2 linked regions of the Prochlorococcus marinus CUG1417 genome follow. Each later gene encodes a partner of the first gene's protein in a complex. Links are inferred from orthologs where the notes say so. Each region holds a gene or a part of one and is shown in the gene's direction. Other genes may lie near its edges.

Region 1 (9,641 bases):
TAACCACCACCAACTATTGAAACTATTTCTAAATTATCCCCATCTTTAAGTTTTACTTTTTCCCATTTTATGGAATTAATAATTAAATTATTTAGCTCCACGACAATTGTGTTTGGTTTATATCCCATTAAATTTAGAGCTCTAGATAGTAGAGCATCTTCTTGATCAAGTTCTATTTTTTTTTCTTCTCCGTTTACCCTAATTTTCATGAGACAATTCTTTTAGAATAATAATAGCGTCTTCTTTAGGATCTTCAGAATTCATTAATTGGGAAACTAAAGCAACTTTTTTCAACCCATTTCTTTTTAAGTATGAAATATTTTTCGAATTAATTCCTCCGATAGCAAACCAAGGAATATCTAAATCTTTTGTTAATGTTTTGATCTTTTCAATACCTATAGGTTTTTTGTCCTTTTTTGTTGCTGTTTCAAATACTGGCCCTATTCCTATGTAATCACAACCATCTTTAAGAGCATTAGAAATATCAATTTGATTATTTGCGGTTATACCAATAATTTTTGAATATCCTAATAATTTTCTTGCGATTTTTAATTCTAAATCATCTTGTCCAAGATGAATTCCGTCTGCATTAGAAGCAAGTGCAATATCAATTCTGTCGTTAATGATGAACAAAGAATTATATTTTTTACATAGATTTTTAATCTTAATTGCTTCTTGAAGATTATCTTTATCAGTTCCTGTTTTAAATCTATGTTGAATAATTCTTACTCCTGCAATTAAAAGCTCTTCTATGATTTCTAATAAATTTTCCTTTTGATCTGTGATTACATATAAGTCATTTTCTATCAATATTTCCTCAGAATTCTTACACTTGCTTAAACTTAATAAGTCAATTTCTATATTATAAATTTCATATCTAATTTCCGAAGCGACTGTGGAAAGCTGATGATTATGTGGCCTTGAGAATTCTTCTATTACTCTTAATGCTTCTTGAATTCTGCCTGAATTAGAACTTATAATTTGATCAGAGCTTTTTCTGTTGATTTGCTCTCGATGAGTCAATCCTTTGCATTTGTCCTCAATATGATTTCTAGATTGTTTATAAATTTCTAAATGATTTTTTCCTAAAATTTGTCTGAAATTTTTAATCCTTTTAACGTATTTTTCTTTGCCTAAACCAAATCTGGCCCAATCCTCTAGTACTCTTAATCCTTCTCTAGCCCTATCTAAATTAGCGTCAATAATCTGATAAATTCTTAAATCTTCAGAGTTTGTCTTATTGGAATTCAGCATTGGTAAATTATTTTTTGTTTTTTTTAAAAATTCTTAGGGCATTATCTCTATCTTTTTTTATTTGATTAGAAAGTTGATCTATACTCTTGAACTGGATTTGAGATCTAAGCTTTTCAACTGGTTCTACAGATAGATTTAAACCGTATAAATCGATATCTTTATTAATTAAATGAACTTCAACTGCAGATGGCAATAAAGGATTTATTGTTGGTTGAGAACCAAGATTCATAATAGATTCAATTTTTTGGTTGGAATTTTCTATAGTTGCCCAAGCTGCGTAGACTCCTTCTCCAGGTAAAAATTTTCTGCCATCTATTTCAAGATTTGCGGTAGGCCATCCTATACTTTTGCCAATTGCTTTACCTTTAACAACCTTTCCATTAAAACTATAGGGCCTATTAAGCATTTTGAAAGCATTTTTCAGATCACTTTTCTCTAGTAAATCTCTTATTCTGCTGCTGCTAATTCTACCTTCTTCGTCTTCTAAAATTGGAGTAATTTTTAGCTTAATGTCCGTATCTTTAATCGTATTTTTAATAGTATTAATGTCTCCACTTCTTCTAAAACCAAATTTAAAATTCGCACCTACAGAAATATTTTTTGCTTGTAATTGATTTATTAAAATATCTCTTACAAATCTTTCTGCACTTAATTTTGATAGTTCCTTATCAAAAGGTATTAGAACTAATTGTTCAATCCCAAGATCTTCAAGAATAGGAAGTTTTTCATAAGGGAGATCAAGTCTAAGACGCATTTCTTTGTATAGAACTTCTCTGGGATGTGGCCAGAAGCTTGCGATTGTAGGGGTATGTTGAGTTTCTTCAACTACACTTTTTATTAATTTTCTGTGACCAGCATGTAAACCATCAAAACTTCCGATAGCTATTGAAGTAGAGTTCTTAATTTCAGATGGCGATATTAAAGAGATCAAAAGATTACGTGCAATTTTATGATTTTGATGGCAAATTTGAATAGATTATAGTTTATTGAATCAAATGAATGTCTGACAAAATTGATTTTCAGTCCCTTTCATTTGGAATGCGGCGCATTGGATGGATACGCTTTTGGGTTCAATCCATTTTAGGTGTTGTTGTTGCAGCTGTTTTGCTTTTTTCAAATGTAGTAAATAATAGCGAAGGACAGCTTGGCTTGGCGCCTGGGCTATCACTTACAACAATATCTTTGATCTTACTACTTATTAGTCTTTGGCAAGGTTGGCTAATAGTTAGAACAGGAAGAGCAATCGCAAGCAACGCAAGACCCTCAAGAGGACAAACCAGTAAATTAATAAAAAGAGGTCTAATAGTTGATTTAATAGGGATTTTGTTTGGATTAATTGGATATCAAGCTCTTATGGGCGCATTATTTATACAAGCATCATCTCAGACGACTGGACAATTAATAACAGCGACATCTGATATCCCAATTACTGGACTTGAAATATTATCAGTTCTCAGTAACACACAAGTTATTGCTGCTCATTTTTTTGGACTTTGCTTTTCTTTATGGCTTTTAAGAAGGATTTACAAATGAATTATTAATTTTAGGTAAGTCTTCTAAATTACCCCTCCAAAATAAATCTGGTTCTACAGGTGTAAGAGATATTTTATTATCTTGTATTTGAGATACATCACTAGGCCAATTCTTAGGACCATAACCTTTTGATTTGAGATCTAAAACTACCTCACCTGCTAACCAATAGTAATCATCACCCCTTGGGTCTTCTCTCTTTGAAAATTGATTTTTATATTTTCTTACCGATAATCTTGTCCAAGATAATTCTTTTATTTTGCTTTTCTCGCAAGGGGGTATATTCAAATTTAATAGAAGTGATGCTGGCCAACTATCGTTAATTGCTTGTTCAGCAATATTCATTGCAATTTCTCCAGCAAATTCAAAATTCTTCCATTTAAAACTAGCCACACTTATTGCCATGGAGGGAACATTTTCTAAAGTACCTTCCATGGCCGCAGCTACTGTGCCTGAACAAAAAATATCTGTTCCTAAATTTGGACCGTGATTTATTCCAGATAGAACCAAATCAGGTTTATTATCCAAGAGTTCAGATAGTGCTAATTTGACGCAATCTGCAGGTGTGCCCGAACATCCCCAAGCTTTAATGCCTTCCCCAAATAATTCGTCCGCTCTCTCCACTCTTAATGGAGATTGTAATGTAAGTCCGTGACCAGTAGCTGATCTTTCTTGGTCAGGACATACTACTTTTACCGAATGCCCTCTTTTTTGTGCTGATTTTGCTAAGGCTCTTATTCCCGCTGCAAAAACACCATCATCGTTGCTAATTAATATATTTAACGGTTTCATTAATCAATAAATTTTATTTATGGACGATATTTAAGTAAGATAAAGTGATACCTATTTTTACTATATCAGTGAGTCAGATTGAATCATTAAGTCAAATTGAGGAAAAACTAAATAATCTTTCTCTAACAGCAAAAAATAATATAAATAATGCTAATACTCATGAAGAACTTGATCAATTAAGAGTTTCATTGTTAGGAAAAAAAGGCGAATTATCGATTCTCTTGAAAAAAATGGGTCAATTATCTGCTACTGATAGACCAATTATTGGCCAGAAGGCAAATAAAATAAAGATAAATTTGCAAGAATTAATAACTGATAGAAAAAATCAACTAAATATTGAAGCCCTAGACAAAAAGATTAAATCTGAAAAAATTGATGTAACTATCCCTTCAATTGGAACCCCTCCTGGAAATAAACATCCTTTAATTTCAACTCAAGATGAAATAATAGATATTTTTTGTGGTTTAGGATACTCAGTTGAAAGTGGTCCTGAAATAGAAACTGATTTTTACAATTTTGAATCTCTCAATATACCCAAAAATCATCCTGCAAGAGATATGCAGGATACTTTTTATTTAGATGAAAATAGACTTTTAAGGACCCATACTTCTCCTGTTCAGATTAGGTTCTTAGAGAAAAATCCTCCTCCAGTCAGAATTATTGCCCCTGGAAGAGTGTATAGAAGAGATGCTGTAGATGCTACTCATTCTCCTGTATTTAATCAGGTTGAGGTTTTATGCATAGATCAAGATATTAATTTTAGTCATCTAAGAGGAACTGTTCTTACATTTTTGAAGACCTTTTTTGGAGATATTCCTGTCAGATTTAGAGCTAGTTATTTCCCATTTACTGAACCTTCGGCAGAAGTAGATGTTCAATGGAAAGGTAAATGGTTAGAAGTAATGGGATGCGGAATGGTAGATCCAAAGGTCTTAGAAAGATTAGGAATAGATTCCGAGAAATGGACCGGTTTCGCTGCTGGATTAGGAGTTGAAAGATTTTGCATGGTAAGACACCAAATTGACGACATCAGAAAATTTTATACAAATGATCTTAGATTCTTAGAACAGTTCTAATAGAATTGAAATTTTAAATTAGGATTGTCAAGCTAATTAGTCTAAGATAGATATAGTTTTAGTGTTTTGATTGTCACGTAAAGCAGGACTAATAATTAATGATGGGAAAGAACTTGCCGTTCAAACTGCATGTTCTGTTGAGAAAAAATTGGAAGAATCAAATTATGAAGTCGTAAGAGTTAGTAGTTCCGGTGGAATGGTTGGATTTGCTAATCCTGATCAACATGTTCGTCCTTTGGGATATAAGAACTGTGTTCCCGAGGGGTTCGACTCGTCAATGGAATTTGCAATTGTTCTTGGCGGAGATGGAACCGTGCTTTCTGCGGCAAGGCAAACAGCTCCCGCTAAAATACCAATCCTTACAATAAATACTGGTCATTTAGGTTTTCTTGCAGAAGCTTATTTATCAAATATTGATGAAGCAATAGATAAAATCATTTCTGGAAATTGGGATATTGAAGAAAGAACTTGCTTTATTATTAGTGTAATGAGGAATGATCAGAGGAGATGGGAGTCTCTCTGTCTTAATGAAATGGCTCTTCATCGAGAGCCTCTAACAAGTATGTGCCATTTTGAGATTTCTATAGGCCGACATGCTCCTGTCGATATTTCAGCTGATGGAGTTATTTTATCTACTCCAACTGGATCTACAGCATATTCTCTAAGTGCTGGAGGACCAGTTATTACACCTGATTGCCCAGTGGTGCAATTAACTCCAATAGCTCCTCATTCATTGGCATCAAGAGCATTAGTTTTTAATGATTCAGAGCCAGTAACTGTTTTTCCCGCAACACCTGAAAGACTTGTAATGGTTGTGGATGGAAATGCTGGTTGTTATGTTTGGCCTGAAGATAGGGTTTTAATAAGAAAAAGTAAACACTCAGTGAAGTTTATTAGACTTGAAGATCATGAATTTTTCCAAGTTTTAAGAAATAAACTAGGCTGGGGTTTACCCCATGTGGCTAAACCTAACAAATAACATTTGTTTAAATTTATTTTTTCCCTTTTAATAGAAAAACAGGATTATTTGGTTCTAATCTTATTCCCTCAGAGATACTTAAGCTTTTATAGGTCTGAATTAAATTTAAATTTGTTTTAAAATTTTTATCTTCTAATTCCTCTTTTAATTCTTTAATAGTTTGAACGTCAATTATTGGGATAACGATAATATCTCCAATACACATACCTGTAGCCAGTTTTTTAATAATTTGAAGTTTAGTCTCTTTATCACATCCTCCAATTATTAATCTATTAGGTTTTTCAAAAGCACTTAAATTTCTCGTATTCAATATATTATTTATGTCTTCTTCAAAAATAAATTTTGGTTTAACACAAAGCCTTTTTGAGTTTTCTAGTACTAATGACTTTGAACCAATCCTTTTATCAAAACAAAATAAATCTAAATCAGGCCTTAATTTTAATGCCTCTAAACCAATTGACCCACAACCTGCTCCTACATCCCAGATTACACCATTTTTAGGGAGCTCTAAATCAGCCAAGATTTGAACGCGAACCTCCCTTTTAGTAAATAAATTTGGTCTATCATCAAAAGTCTTTAAAATGTGGTCACTGATTCCGAAAAGAGGGAGATTATCATTTGAGTAATTTTTCTTCGTTTTTGTAAGAACAACAATATTCAAACTTGATATATCAGCGGGAAATGATTCTTTAAGATTTAATTGTCTAATCTTTTCTTTGTCGAAACCTATTTCTTCGAAGAGCCAAAAATCATAGAAGTCAATCAGATTTAATTCTGATAAGTTTTTTTTGATTATTTCTAAAGTATTATTATTTGAATCTGTAATAATAGATATGCTTGGAGTCCTTGCTTTAAGAGCTTCAACTAACTTGGTAGAGTCTCTGCCATGCATACTTAAATTAACAGTATCTTGCCACGGAATCTTTAACTTACTAAATGCTAATTGAATGCAAGTATTTGAAGGGTAAAAACTTAATTCATCTTTTGAAAAATTTTCTAATAATATTCTCCCAATTCCAAACCAAAGCGGATCTCCTCTGGAAATTAAAATAACATCAGTTTTTTGAGATCTAAGCCAGTTAAGAAGTTCGTTATTACTTTTGCTTGAAAAAAATGATTTCTTTTTTAATAAACCATTTTCGCTCCATGATTTAATTTGTTCAAAATATGTATTTGGAACTGCAATATTTTCTGTTTCTAAAAATAAATTTTGTAATTTGAAAGATAGATCCTCAAATTTATAAGAATTAATCCCAATTACATGAATTTTTCTATTAACTTCAGTCATCAATATTTAATGAAATGGAACTTAATTGTTTGAATGTTTTATTAAATTATCTTATTATTATTCGAGTTACTATAGTAAATTAATTGTCTGAAAGGAGAAAGAGATTACATGATTTATTGTTAACTCTAATTAATAAAGATAGTGAATTTGAGTTTATTGAAGAAGATTCTAGCGATTTAACATCTAGCTATTCTAAAAAAGACACTTTGAATTTATCTCGAGTTATAGAAAAAAATCGTAAAATAATCAAAAGATACCAATCTATTGTAAGAACAGCTGTAACTTTAGATGCCCTGATGGATTCTGAAAATGAAGAAAATTACAAGATCAAATAAAAATATTTTTTTAAAAGGAATATTACCTTTACTTTTACTACTATCCTTTATTTTTAACCCATTAAAAGTATCTGCAGAAGTTGTAGAAACAGAAATAAATGGGGAATTAATGAATGCCAGCACTGAATTTTTAAGGGACTTGGATTTTGAAACTTGGCAATTAGTAGCTTATAAATCCCCTCTTTTTGAAGATAAATTGATTTTGAGAGTGATAGGATACCCAGGAAATCTCAGGATTGATCATCCCACTAACTTGAGGGTTGAATCTGGGATAAAAGAGTGGCTTTTAGATGATAAAACATTACTTAATTTTGAATTAGCAAATGATGGAAGACAAGCTGCTGCAGAATTTGATCTTGATGAATTGATTAAAAATTTAGATAAAAATAGACCATTAAGATTATCTTTGTCAGGAGTTTTTTCTGAGTTACCTGTTCCTCCTTTTGTAGTTAAAGAATGGAGATCAATAAACTGAAATTGATATTTGGAGATGTCTGAAAAAAATTTAAGCCATACAAAATGGATGAAAAGAGCAATCTTTTTAGCTTCTTTGGGCAAAAATACAACTAGTCCTAATCCTAGAGTGGGAGCTGTGATACTCGATAAGAATGGAAACCTAATTTCAGAAGGATTTCATTACAAGACTGGAATGCCCCATGCAGAGGCAATGGCTTTTGATAATTTAAAAAAAGATGCTAAAGGTGGAACAATGTATGTGAATCTTGAACCTTGTTGCCATCAAGGTAAAACACCTCCATGTGTAGATAAGGTGATATCCTCTGGGTTGAAAAAGGTATACATATCTATTAAAGACCCTGATAAAAGAGTCTCTGGTAAAGGTATTAAGCTTTTAAAAGAAGCTGGAATACAAGTTTACTTAGGATTATGTAAAAAAGAATCCTTAAATCTTAATAAGGCTTTCATTCATAGGAATACTACAAACAAGGCATTTGGTGTTCTTAAATGGGCAATGAGTATAGATGGAAGAATAGCTTTAAAAAATGGGAAAAGTAAATGGATTTCTAATGATGAATCAAGGTCATTAGTTCATGCTTTTAGAGCAGAATTTGATGCAATAATAATTGGGGGAAACACATTAAGAAGAGATAACCCATTATTGACCACTAGAGGTTCCAAAGAACCTGAGCCTTTGCGAGTTGTTTTCACAAAAAGTTTAGATCTCCCTTCAGAATCTAATCTTTGGGATTGTAGTAAGGCAAAAACTTTAGTTATTTATGATTCTTCCACAGCAAATGAAAGCTACCTCCCAAGGATTCCAAAATGTGTGGAAGTTGAAAAGGTGTCATCAGATAATCCAGAGTTAATTTCAAAAATACTTGCAAAAAGAGGATGTAATAAAGTGCTGTGGGAATGTGGCCCTAGTTTGGCTACCGCCGCTATCAAATCCAATTGTATTCAGGAAATTATCACCTTTATTGCACCAAAAATTTTAGGCGGAGAAAATAGTATGAATCCCTTTGGAGATTTTGAATTTAAAGAAATGCATGAAATTATTAATTTAAGTGATTCTAAGTTTAGTTTGGTTGGAAATGATATATGCGTTAAGAGTTCATTTGAAAATTAATTTTTTATTAATTTTAATTGGTTAAAGTACCGTTCGGTTCTTACCCAAAAAAAATAATACAGATACGGAATCTCTTCGTTTAGTTTATAATAAGTTCAAAATTGCCCACAACCATGCCAATAAGACAAGATGATAATCAACCTAATAGAAAGTTTGGAATTGTAAATATCATTTTGATAGGAGTAGGTGCCTTACTATTATTCAGCAGCCTTTTCCCTAATCAAAATATGCAAATCCCTAGAGTTCCTTACTCTTTATTTATTGATCAGGTAAATGATGGCGAAGTTAAGCGTGCGTATATTACTCAAGAACAAATTAGGTATGAGTTGAATGGGGCAGAAGAGGGAGCTCCCTCTGTCTTGGCAACAACTCCAATCTTTGATATGGACCTTCCTCAAAGATTAGAAAGTAAAGGAGTGGAATTCGCAGCAGCCCCTCCCAAGAAGCCTAATTTCTTCTCAACTATCCTAAGCTGGGTTGTACCACCTTTGATTTTTATACTTGTTTTGCAATTCTTCGCTAGAAGAAGTATGGGTGGAGGAGGAGCGCAAGGCGCTTTAAGTTTTACCAAAAGTAAAGCTAAGGTTTATGTCCCAGACGATGAATCCAAGGTTACTTTTGCTGATGTTGCTGGTGTAGATGAAGCAAAAGACGAACTAACCGAAATTGTCGATTTTTTAAAGAGACCAGAAAGATATACAGAAATAGGAGCTCGCATACCCAAGGGTGTACTTCTTGTTGGACCTCCAGGTACAGGAAAGACTCTTCTTTCTAAAGCTGTAGCTGGAGAAGCTGAAGTTCC
Region 2 (9,748 bases), on another replicon or contig:
TTTAATTTTTGAATCCTAAATGCAGCTGCTAAATTATATTTATCTAAAAATAAACTTGTTACATAACCCATTAATATCATTGATTCTGCAACTATAATTTGTGAGATTGTTTTCTCTAATTTAGTTATTATAATCTTATCCTCATATAATTTAATTTTATTATTAGGACTTTCAAAAATAATTGCTCCTTGTTTCTTTCTGAATGTAATACTTTTTTCTAATAAATTTTTAATCTCAATTAATTCTATTTCTTCTTTAGGTTCTATTTCTAATATTTCATTTGCATCTTCATATGTTAATTGATATTTTGGTTTTATTATAGCTTCAGTTATTTCATATTTATTTATTGATCCATCGTCATTGAATTCTATTGCTGCACTAATTGTTTCTGAAACTTTATTTTGAGCTAGATTTGCCTTTTCAAGAATATCTTTAGGTAGCATTGGGACATATTGATCAATTAAATATAAACTGCTATTTTTCTTTCTTGCATTTAAATCAACATTAGAGTCATGAAAAAAGAGTTTGCATGGATTACTAATATGTATCCATAAATTTTTTTTATTTCCTTCTTTAATTTCTAATGAAAAAGCGTCATCAACCTCATGTGGATCATCAGAGTCAATAATATATGTTTTTAAATTAGTTAAATCTTTCAAATATTTGTGATATTAATTATAGTGCCAACTATATTCAATATGAAACTATCCTTCGGGATTTACGAAGGGTAAAAGAGCTACAATTCTGGCTCTCTTTACAGCTAATGTAAGATCTCTTTGTTGCTTAGAGGTTAAACCTGTCATCCTTCTTGGTAGGATCTTTCCTCTCTCAGTTATGAATTTTTTTAGTAATTCTACATCCTTATAGTCAATAGGATCTCCAGGTTTGATAGGTGATAATTGCTTTTTGAAAATTGAATTAGGCATGATTTAATTTGATTTGGTTACTTAATTTCTTTGTGAATCGTCATTCTGTTTAAATGAGGATTAAACTTTTTTAGTTCTAATCTTTCAGTTGTATTTCTTCGATTCTTTTCAGTAGTATATCTTGAGACACCATTTGATCTTTTAGGATCTGTGCTTGTCCTAGCTTCAGTACATTCCAGGGTCACTACAACTCTTGTCCCTTTTTTTGCCATTTTAATTAATACTTTATTGTATAATTTTCTATTGTACATCTTCAACAAACTTTTTTGAAGATATACTTATTTCTTTTATCATCATTGATTAAATAATATATATGAAAGTTTCTCAAAATTGGTTGAAAAATTTAGTAGAAATTACCTCTACTCCTGAAGATCTCTCTGAGAAATTGTCTATTGGTGGGTTTGAGGTTGAATCATTAGAAGATTGTTCAGAAAATGTAAATGGTGTTGTTTTAGGTAAGGTATTATCTGTTTTAAAACACGAAGGATCTGATAAACTTTCAATTTGCCAAGTCGATATTGGTAATTCAAAGAATTTACAAATTATCTGTGGTGCGCGCAATATTAAACCAAATATTTATGTTTATGTTGCTACTGTAGGCGCGAAATTAAATGCAGTTGATTTAACTATAAAAAGAAGTGAAATTAGAGGTGTCATGAGTGAAGGAATGATATGTTCATTGCAGGAAATGGGTTTAGAGGACTCTAGCGAAGGGATTGAGATCATTAATCAAGATTTAGCCTTAAAACATAAATTGGGCACTCCGGGAGCTGATTTGCTTCAATTAAATGATTTTATATATGATTTAGCTATTACAGCTAATAGACCTGACGGAATGTCCGTTATGGGTATAGCCCGTGAAATTTCTGCCCTTTTAGAAACCACTTTAAATTTTCCAGAATTAAACCATAAATACAATATTCATTTACTTAAGGGAATTAAACTTTGTCCAGAGGCAATTGAATCTAATTGCATTTATACAATAAGCTGCGTTGATGGAGTAAATGGAGAGAAATTATCGCCAAATTGGCTTAAAGACCGTATAGAAAAATCAGGTATAAAATCTATTAATCTTTTAGTTGATTTGACAAATTATATTCTTTTAGAACAAGGTCAACCTTTGCATGCGTTTGATAAAGATAAACTATCAAACTTAATTGGTAAGGAAGTTTCCCCAGAAGATTTCTCTGTAAGAAAAGGTAAGGACAACGAAAGCCTTATCTGCTTAGATGGTAAAGAATATGACTTAAATGACAATATCACAGTTATTACTTGTTGTGATAAACCAGTAGCTATTGCAGGGGTGATAGGCGGTTTAGAGACTTCTGTGACTAATACTACCTCATCTATTTACCTTGAAGGCGCTGTTTTTAATCCAGTTACTATAAGAAAATCTTCAAAGGCTGTTGGCATAAGAACAGAATCCAGCAGCAGGTATGAAAAAGGGATTTCATCAAAAAATACAATAAGTGCAGTAACAAGGGCAATTAATCTTTTAGAAGAATATTTTTCTATTGATTCACCAATCATCAATACTTCCAATTTAATAAATAATGAGGATGTATTTATTAAACTACGGAGAAATCGAATACATAAAATTCTTGGTCCATTAATAATTAACGATCAATTTGAAAAAAGAAATTTATCTGATAATGAAATAGTGGATAAATTAACACTCATAGGTTGTACTTTAAAGAATAAAGAATATGGCTGGGATGTTGTAGTAATTCCTAATAGATCACATGATTTAATAAGAGAAATAGATTTAATTGAAGAAATAGCGAGATTAATAGGGTATGACAGATTCGACTTAAACCTTCCTAATCCAATTAAGCCTGGAAAATTGTCATCAGAACAGTTGGCATTGAGAAAAGTAAAAAATGGTTTTATAGAAAATGGTTTTAATGAGGTACTAAGCTACTCTCTTGTTCCTGATGATAATGAAAAACTTATAAAGATTTCTAATCCTTTGCTATTAGAAACGAGCTGTCTTAGAGATAATATCTGGAAAGAACATTTGGAGATAGTGAACCGTAATATAAAAGCTGGACAAGCAAGTTGTTATATATTTGAAATTGGAAATGTTTTTCAAAAGAAAACTGAGTTTATTCAAGAAGAAGTTTTGAATGGCGCGATTTATGGAAATAGAAAATTTGGAAAATGGATAAATTCGGGTAAGGATAATGATCTTAATTATTACCAGGCCAGAGGAAAGTTAAAGGAGGCTTTATCATCATTGAACATAAAAATTGAGGATAAACCTTCTGATTCAATTGATTTTCTTCATCCAGGAAGAACAGCGAAACTTTTTATTGAAGGGAAAGATGTAGGTTTTTTTGGTGAAATACATCCCAAATTAATATTAGAAAAGAAGTCATTAAAAAAAGTTTATTTATTTAAAATAAATGTATCTAACCTTTTGGGAGCAAGTACAAGAAAAAATAAATGGATTCCAATATATAAGCAATACCCAATTGTTCCGAAAATTGAAAGGGATATAAATTTTGTATTCAGTAAGAAATATTTAATTAGTGAAATAACATCACAGATAAGAAAAACAGGAAAAAATCTCTTGGAGGATGTAAATTTAATAGATGTTTTTGAAGATAATAAATTTGGAGATGATCATATAAGTTATACATTTAGATTATCTTATAGAGATAAAGATAAAACATTGCTGGACTCTGACATCACATCAATACATTCAAATATCATTTCTAATCTTGAAAAATGTTTTAATACTAAGTTAAGAAATTAAGTGTATTGCTAGTCTCATATGAGACTTTAGCTAAGTCTAATAATAATTCTTATATAAGATAAGTAATAATCCTATAAAACTAATTAATGTTGTATCATAAGTATCATGATAAATTTATTATCTCTATTGCTATCTTCAGTGCTTTGGGTGCAAGTCCCTCAGTGGTCAGATGATTGGTCAAAATGTGCTGTCGATGTTCCTGACGCTTCATGCCATTGGTACATAGCTGCGCCAGACAACACTTTTGGTGATGGGTTTGATTGGGCCAGTGCCCCTTGGTTTGACGTTAACGGTTTAAGCGATGTCCCCAGTATTGATAAACAAACTGCTATCCAGAAGCTCCAAAGCAAGTAGTACTGTCTTAAAGACAGTACGGTAAAATATTAAATTCCCTTATAGCAAGACTTTCTAGGGCTTATTAAATTCTTGGACATTGAAAGGACACAGTTTATTGATTTATTATTCAATTTTAAATTTTTCATAGGCAATAAATGTTTTTTAGACGTGATTAATCCGAATTGATAAATTAATGTATCTTGTTTATCTATTTTGAGACTATATAGTAGACTTATAATAAGTCTTATATAAGAATCGCTATACAAAGAAATTTTTATTTTTTAAAAGTGAATTTATTTTAATCTCATTTAAGCATAATTTTTTTTAAAAATTTAAAAAAAATAATTGATGAAAATAAGAAATTTAAATTAACATTACTCTTATATGAGACTATTAATTGGACTTATAAATAGTCTTATTTGAGAATTATAATACTAATATCTATATAGATTTTTTAGCAATTGATACGCTTCATTTAATTTTCTCATTTGATCTGTTGATCCTCCAGCATCAGGATGCGTCTCTAAGGCTATTGATTTATAGGCCTCCCTAATTTTAGGGAACGTATGTGCGGATCCTGCGGATGTTGATAAATTCAATAATTTAAGTGCTCCATGTACTGTCATTGTTGAGTCCAAAGTTACAAATGAATTTGATCTATTATTTCGCTTAAATCTACTTACAAACCTTCTCATAAGTGTTGGAATTCTATTTATCAGATCTGATGTAGCAAAAGGGTCTTCTAAAACGCCAATCATTAATAATACAGTTTCAAGGGATGGATTGTTCTTTATCCAAAATGGGCATAATTCTGACATTAATTTATTGGCTGCATTCCACGTAAAGGGTAGATTTTCAGTTCCATCAATATTTGGCCATATATCCCTTTCAAACCAATCCATCGAAGCTTCTACTACATTATCATTAGGAACTGATCCATATAAAGTTTTCCAATGACTAATTAACTCAATTCGACATTTTATTAATTCAGTTTCTTTAATTGTATTAATTTCAATATCATTAATATTCTCCTTTAATTTTTCACTATTAATACTTCTTCTTAGATTCTTTACTTTTTTTTCAACAAAATTGGGAAGACTTATGTTTGAGTTGGTTTTTTCTTTATATTGATTATTATTTGTAAATCTTTTATTCAAAGATATCTCATTAACTTCTTTTTTTACGTCTGATTTAATTAATACCAATGCAGTATCTTCATCAATATTTAAATTTTCATTATTATTATTATCGTTAAAGTCTATTTCTTGCTGTTGGTTCTTAGGTAGTAAATCATCTTCTTGAAGAAGTTCTTTAAGTATCTTTTCTATTACAGGTCCTCTTGCTCTAAATCCCCACTCTTTTCGTAATTGATCAAACCTGGAAATTAGTTCCTCAGGTAAATCAATTGAAATTCTTTTTGTATTTGAATTTTCAGGAGTATTCAATAATATTTTCTTAAATAGTATGGAATTTATTTAATTTTATTCAAAAAAAATTGAAAGTCCATACGGAATATTGTTTTTAAATTAAAACCAATTTATTTTTATGTCACAAGTCAATTAAGTATTTTTTTATAATAAAAATAAAAATGTTTAATTGTTATTTCAAGTCATCTAAAGAAAAAAAGAGTTTTTATCAACATAAGAAGTTAGAAATGCTTAATTACATTAAGGATTCACTTGAACGTAAAATTGCCTCCGTAACAGCATCTATAGAAGTTCTAGAAAGCCAAATAAGCAGGGATAAGGAAGTTGAAGTAACTAACTAGTATTCAAACAAAACTTTCTAGAAGTTTTTCAGGGCCAAATTTCTTTAAATAATTAATATTTGAATTTTCAGTTACTAATAGATATCCTGCAAATCCTAAACCGTTAATACTAAAACCATGAATATGATCATTTTTTCTTTTTATAATAGCGATCCATTTATTAGTTATTAAAATATTGTATGGATACATAGGTTTCTTATCACTAATAGGGTCCCCAAGTCCTAATTTCTTAGATAATTCTAAGTAAAATTCAAAAAGACATGATGGATTTTCTAAAAAATTAAATTTGGATACAATAATATTTTTTTTAAGCTTACTATCTATATCTTGATATGAGTTCATCTCTAGAAACCACTTTTCTCTGGGGCATGATATCTCACCTTTAGATCTACGCAGAAGTTGAAAATGCCTGTGAGGTTGACTTGCTCCCGCAATTGGAGAACTATTGAAAAACCATAATCCACTAGTATCTTTATTAACTTGTTGGATCGCGCTCCAATCTTTAATATCTAACCATCCATTTTGAGGTTTCCATTCATTTGTAATAAGTAAAATATGACCTTTTTGTACAGGGTATTTATTTAATATTAGTTGATGATTATCACCAATTTTATCAATTTCTAGTATCTTTTCCCAAGGACAAAATGGATTTTGCTTAGGACCATAAATTTTTTTTTTATTAAATTTTGAAGTATCGAGTTTCCTAATTATGAAGTCGTCTTTTTCATATAAATCCCTTGTAATAATATCAGTTTTGAGAGGAAATAATGATTCATCATCAATTGATAATTGGGTTTGTTCTAGTGCTTTTTTCCAATATATTTCTAAACTCATTTAAATAAATTTATCATTATCATTTTAAAAAAAAAAATAAACTTGTAATTACTTTTTATTAAATTGATATTCTTTCAATTTTTCCAGAGGTACTGATTCTAAGACTACGATATTCGTTGATTCTAATATGACTTTTGGTGCAAGACCGTCTAATAATGCTTGCTTCCACCTATCAAGACAAATACACCAATGATCACCATCCTTTAGTCCTGGGAAGGAATAAATAGGCATTGGAGTTATTAAATCATTACCTTGTGATTTACTATATTTCAAGAAATTATCATCCATTACACAACATATGGAATGATTTCCTCCATCATTTTTGTCATAGTTGCAAAATCCATCCCTGAACCACCCTGTCATTGGTGCGCAACTACAAATCTCAATTTTTTCTCCAAGGACATTTAACTGATTTTGATTATTTTTGGTCATAGATTTTTTAATAATAATAAAACACCAACATTTCTTTAAAAAAGGTTGACGAGTATGGGGGGTAAGGAGGTAATAATTCTAATAAGGTTTTTTTCATTATGGATTGGGACTTTACTGAAAACATTGCATTTAAAGCTCTTTATGAAGCTTTTAAAGATAGTGATGAAACTTCCGCATTAGAATTTTTATCTAGCGATGGTGCTTCATATTATCTTGAGTTAACACAGGATGCCGCGGGTGAGGGTCTTGATCTGGGTGATAATGAAACGATGGAAGAACTTCAGGAAGAAATTATTGAATATTTAGAAAACAACTAAAAATTTAGCTTAAGCGCTGAAATATTTAGCTTTTGAGTGTAGTGAAATGATAGCTGTAGTACTTTGTTCTGGATGGAGTTGTTCAGATTCATCCATGGTCAAGTTTATCCTTTTTGCATCCAACAATGATAATTGTATGTTTGAATCAGATACTTTTGGACATGCAGGATAACCAAAAGAATATCTAGCTCCTCTATATTTTTGAGCTAGTATTTCTCTATTTTTGTCTGGTTCTTCAGACCTAAAACCACATTCAATACGAATTAATGCATGGACATACTCAGCTAGAGCTTCTGCTAATTGGACTGTAAGCCCATGGAATAACAAATAATCGCTATATTTATCTTCTTTAAATAATTTTTGAGAATATTCACTAGCAATATCGCCCATGGTTACTGCCTGCATAGGAAATATATCTATCGGTTTATCATTTTTCAAATCACAATAAAAATCAGCTATGCATAGATTATTCCCAGATTTTTGTCTTGGAAAATTAAATTGTGAAATTTTATTTAATGATTTATTATCAAATAATAAAATACTATTATCTTTTCTTCCGCATTTGAAATATCCATAAACTGCTTTGGGTGAAATAAGTTTTTTTTCTATAATTGCCTCTAACCATTTATCTAACAATGGTTTAGCATATGAATCCAGGTAGTTATTGTATTCATCTACGCTTTGGTTTTTTCCTTTTTTTATTTGCCATTGACCGCTAAATAGAGCTTTTGTATCTAAATAAAAAATTAATTTATTTAAATCTATATCGATTTCGTTCAAGACTTTCGTTCCCAAGAAAGGAGCTTGAATTGGTTCTTCTTCATTTATATATTTAGATCTTATAAAATTTTCTTTTAAATTTAATTTGGAAGTCTCGGTATTTACTGATATTGATTCTTTAACAGCTTGAGAGTTGGATTTTGATGAGGCTAAATTAATATTTATACCTTCATTGTTAATGAAACCCTCTGTATTTGACCAATTACCCTTTTTCTTATTATCCATATATTCATTCATGAATTTAAGATCAGTGAACGCATCTTTTCCGTACAATATTTTCCCTTTATATATTTTGCTGCAGTCCTCATTAACAAATTTTGGGGTTAAGGCTGCGCCTCCTAATATTACTGGTACATCAATATCTTCATTATTAAAAGCCTCTAAATTATCTTTCATAAATGCAGTTGATTTAACGAGTAATCCGCTCATAGCTATGCAGTCGGCATTATGCTTCTTTTGTGCATCTATAATTGCTGAAACATCTTGCTTTATTCCAAGATTTATAACGTCATAACCATTATTTGTAAGTATTATGTCAACCAAATTTTTTCCAATATCATGAACATCGCCTTTGACAGTTGCTATTAAGAGTTTTCCATTAGATATTTTTTGATCTACAGTTTCCATATAGGGTTCTAAAATTGAAACCGCAAATTTCATTGTTTCAGCGGATTGTAGTACAAATGGCAATTGCATTTGACCTGAGCCAAATAAATCTCCTACAACTTTCATCCCATCTAGTAAAAAGGTATTAATTATTTCAAGAGGTTTATATTTTTTTAAAGCTTTATTTAATTGATCCTCTAAACCTATTTTTTCTCCATCAATAATATGATTTTTTAGACTTTCTTCCAGTGTTAAGTTTTTATTTTCTGAAGATGCTTTTTTGAAATCCTGAATAGATAAATCTTGAAATGCCTTTGTTAATTCTACTAATGGATCATATATACAAATATCATCTTCAAATTCTCTTTTGTCATATATCAAATCTAAGCAAAGCTTTTTAGTCTCTTGAGAAATTTTTGATAAAGGCAAAATTTTATTTGGTGCGATAATAGCAGAATCCAATCCCGCTTTAATGCATTCATCTAAAAATATTGAATTTAAATTAATTCTAGATAATGGTGAAAGACCAAAACTAATGTTTGATATCCCCAGTATGATATGAATATCTGGGAAATTATCACGAATATTTGATATAGCAGTAATTGTTTCTTTAGCGTTTAATCTATCTTCTTCTATCCCAGTAGATATTGGCAAAGCTAATGGATCAAAAAAGAGCTCATAATCTGACAAACCACATTCTCTTGTTCTATTAATCGCTCGTTTAACAATGTTATATTTTTTATCTGCATTCCTTGCCATTCCATCTTCATCAATAGTTCCTACAACAAGTCCTGAACCGTACCCCAATGCTAAATTTAGAACTTGATCAAATCTTTCATCACCGTCTTCGTAATTTGTTGAATTTAAAATACATTTACCACCAGCTGACTTTAATCCACTTTCCATTTTGTCAGCATCTGTAGAGTCAATCATTAAAGGCAAATTTATATTGGTAACTAGTCTTGAAGTTATTTCTTTCATATCTTTCACT

The links.
Region 2: the proteins of pheS (region 1) and pheT are in contact, whole or in part, in a crystal structure (PDB 6P24), measured with the Escherichia coli proteins. The link is inferred for Prochlorococcus marinus CUG1417 from one-to-one orthologs.

What each region holds. Positions count from the first base shown.
Region 1 is NZ_JAAORN010000002.1:198,432-208,072, reverse strand. The notes cover bases 2,680-5,648. They hold pheS (phenylalanine--tRNA ligase subunit alpha), read left to right. Parts: upstream 2,680-3,644; coding sequence 3,645-4,652; downstream 4,653-5,648. Other genes in these bases: cbiE (precorrin-6y C5,15-methyltransferase (decarboxylating) subunit CbiE), read right to left, coding at 5,645-5,648; HA140_RS07155 (NAD(+) kinase), read left to right, coding at 4,723-5,631; surE (5'/3'-nucleotidase SurE), read right to left, coding at 2,767-3,576; HA140_RS07170 (DUF3611 family protein), read left to right, coding at 2,680-2,787. Also shown: sulfur carrier protein ThiS, read right to left, coding at 1-209; HA140_RS07180 (thiamine phosphate synthase), read right to left, coding at 199-1,254; HA140_RS07175 (bifunctional riboflavin kinase/FAD synthetase), read right to left, coding at 1,262-2,185; more of HA140_RS07170, read left to right, coding at 2,254-2,679; more of cbiE, read right to left, coding at 5,649-6,919; HA140_RS07145 (hypothetical protein), read left to right, coding at 7,003-7,254; HA140_RS07140 (DUF3122 domain-containing protein), read left to right, coding at 7,229-7,729; bifunctional diaminohydroxyphosphoribosylaminopyrimidine deaminase/5-amino-6-(5-phosphoribosylamino)uracil reductase RibD, read left to right, coding at 7,745-8,839; ATP-dependent zinc metalloprotease FtsH, read left to right, coding at 8,953-9,641.
Region 2 is NZ_JAAORN010000001.1:849,959-859,706, reverse strand. Bases 886-3,961 are described here. They hold pheT (phenylalanine--tRNA ligase subunit beta), read left to right. Parts: upstream 886-1,239; coding sequence 1,240-3,684; downstream 3,685-3,961. Other genes in these bases: HA140_RS04870 (hypothetical protein), read left to right, coding at 3,790-3,961; rpmG (50S ribosomal protein L33), read right to left, coding at 944-1,138; rpsR (30S ribosomal protein S18), read right to left, coding at 886-926. Also shown: HA140_RS04890 (ribonuclease catalytic domain-containing protein), read right to left, coding at 1-659; more of rpsR, read right to left, coding at 705-885; more of HA140_RS04870, read left to right, coding at 3,962-4,038; HA140_RS04865 (molecular chaperone DnaJ), read right to left, coding at 4,455-5,465; HA140_RS04860 (hypothetical protein), read left to right, coding at 5,609-5,788; HA140_RS04855 (DUF4922 domain-containing protein), read right to left, coding at 5,792-6,622; HA140_RS04850 (DUF2237 family protein), read right to left, coding at 6,671-7,054; HA140_RS04845 (hypothetical protein), read left to right, coding at 7,153-7,371; metH (methionine synthase), read right to left, coding at 7,381-9,748.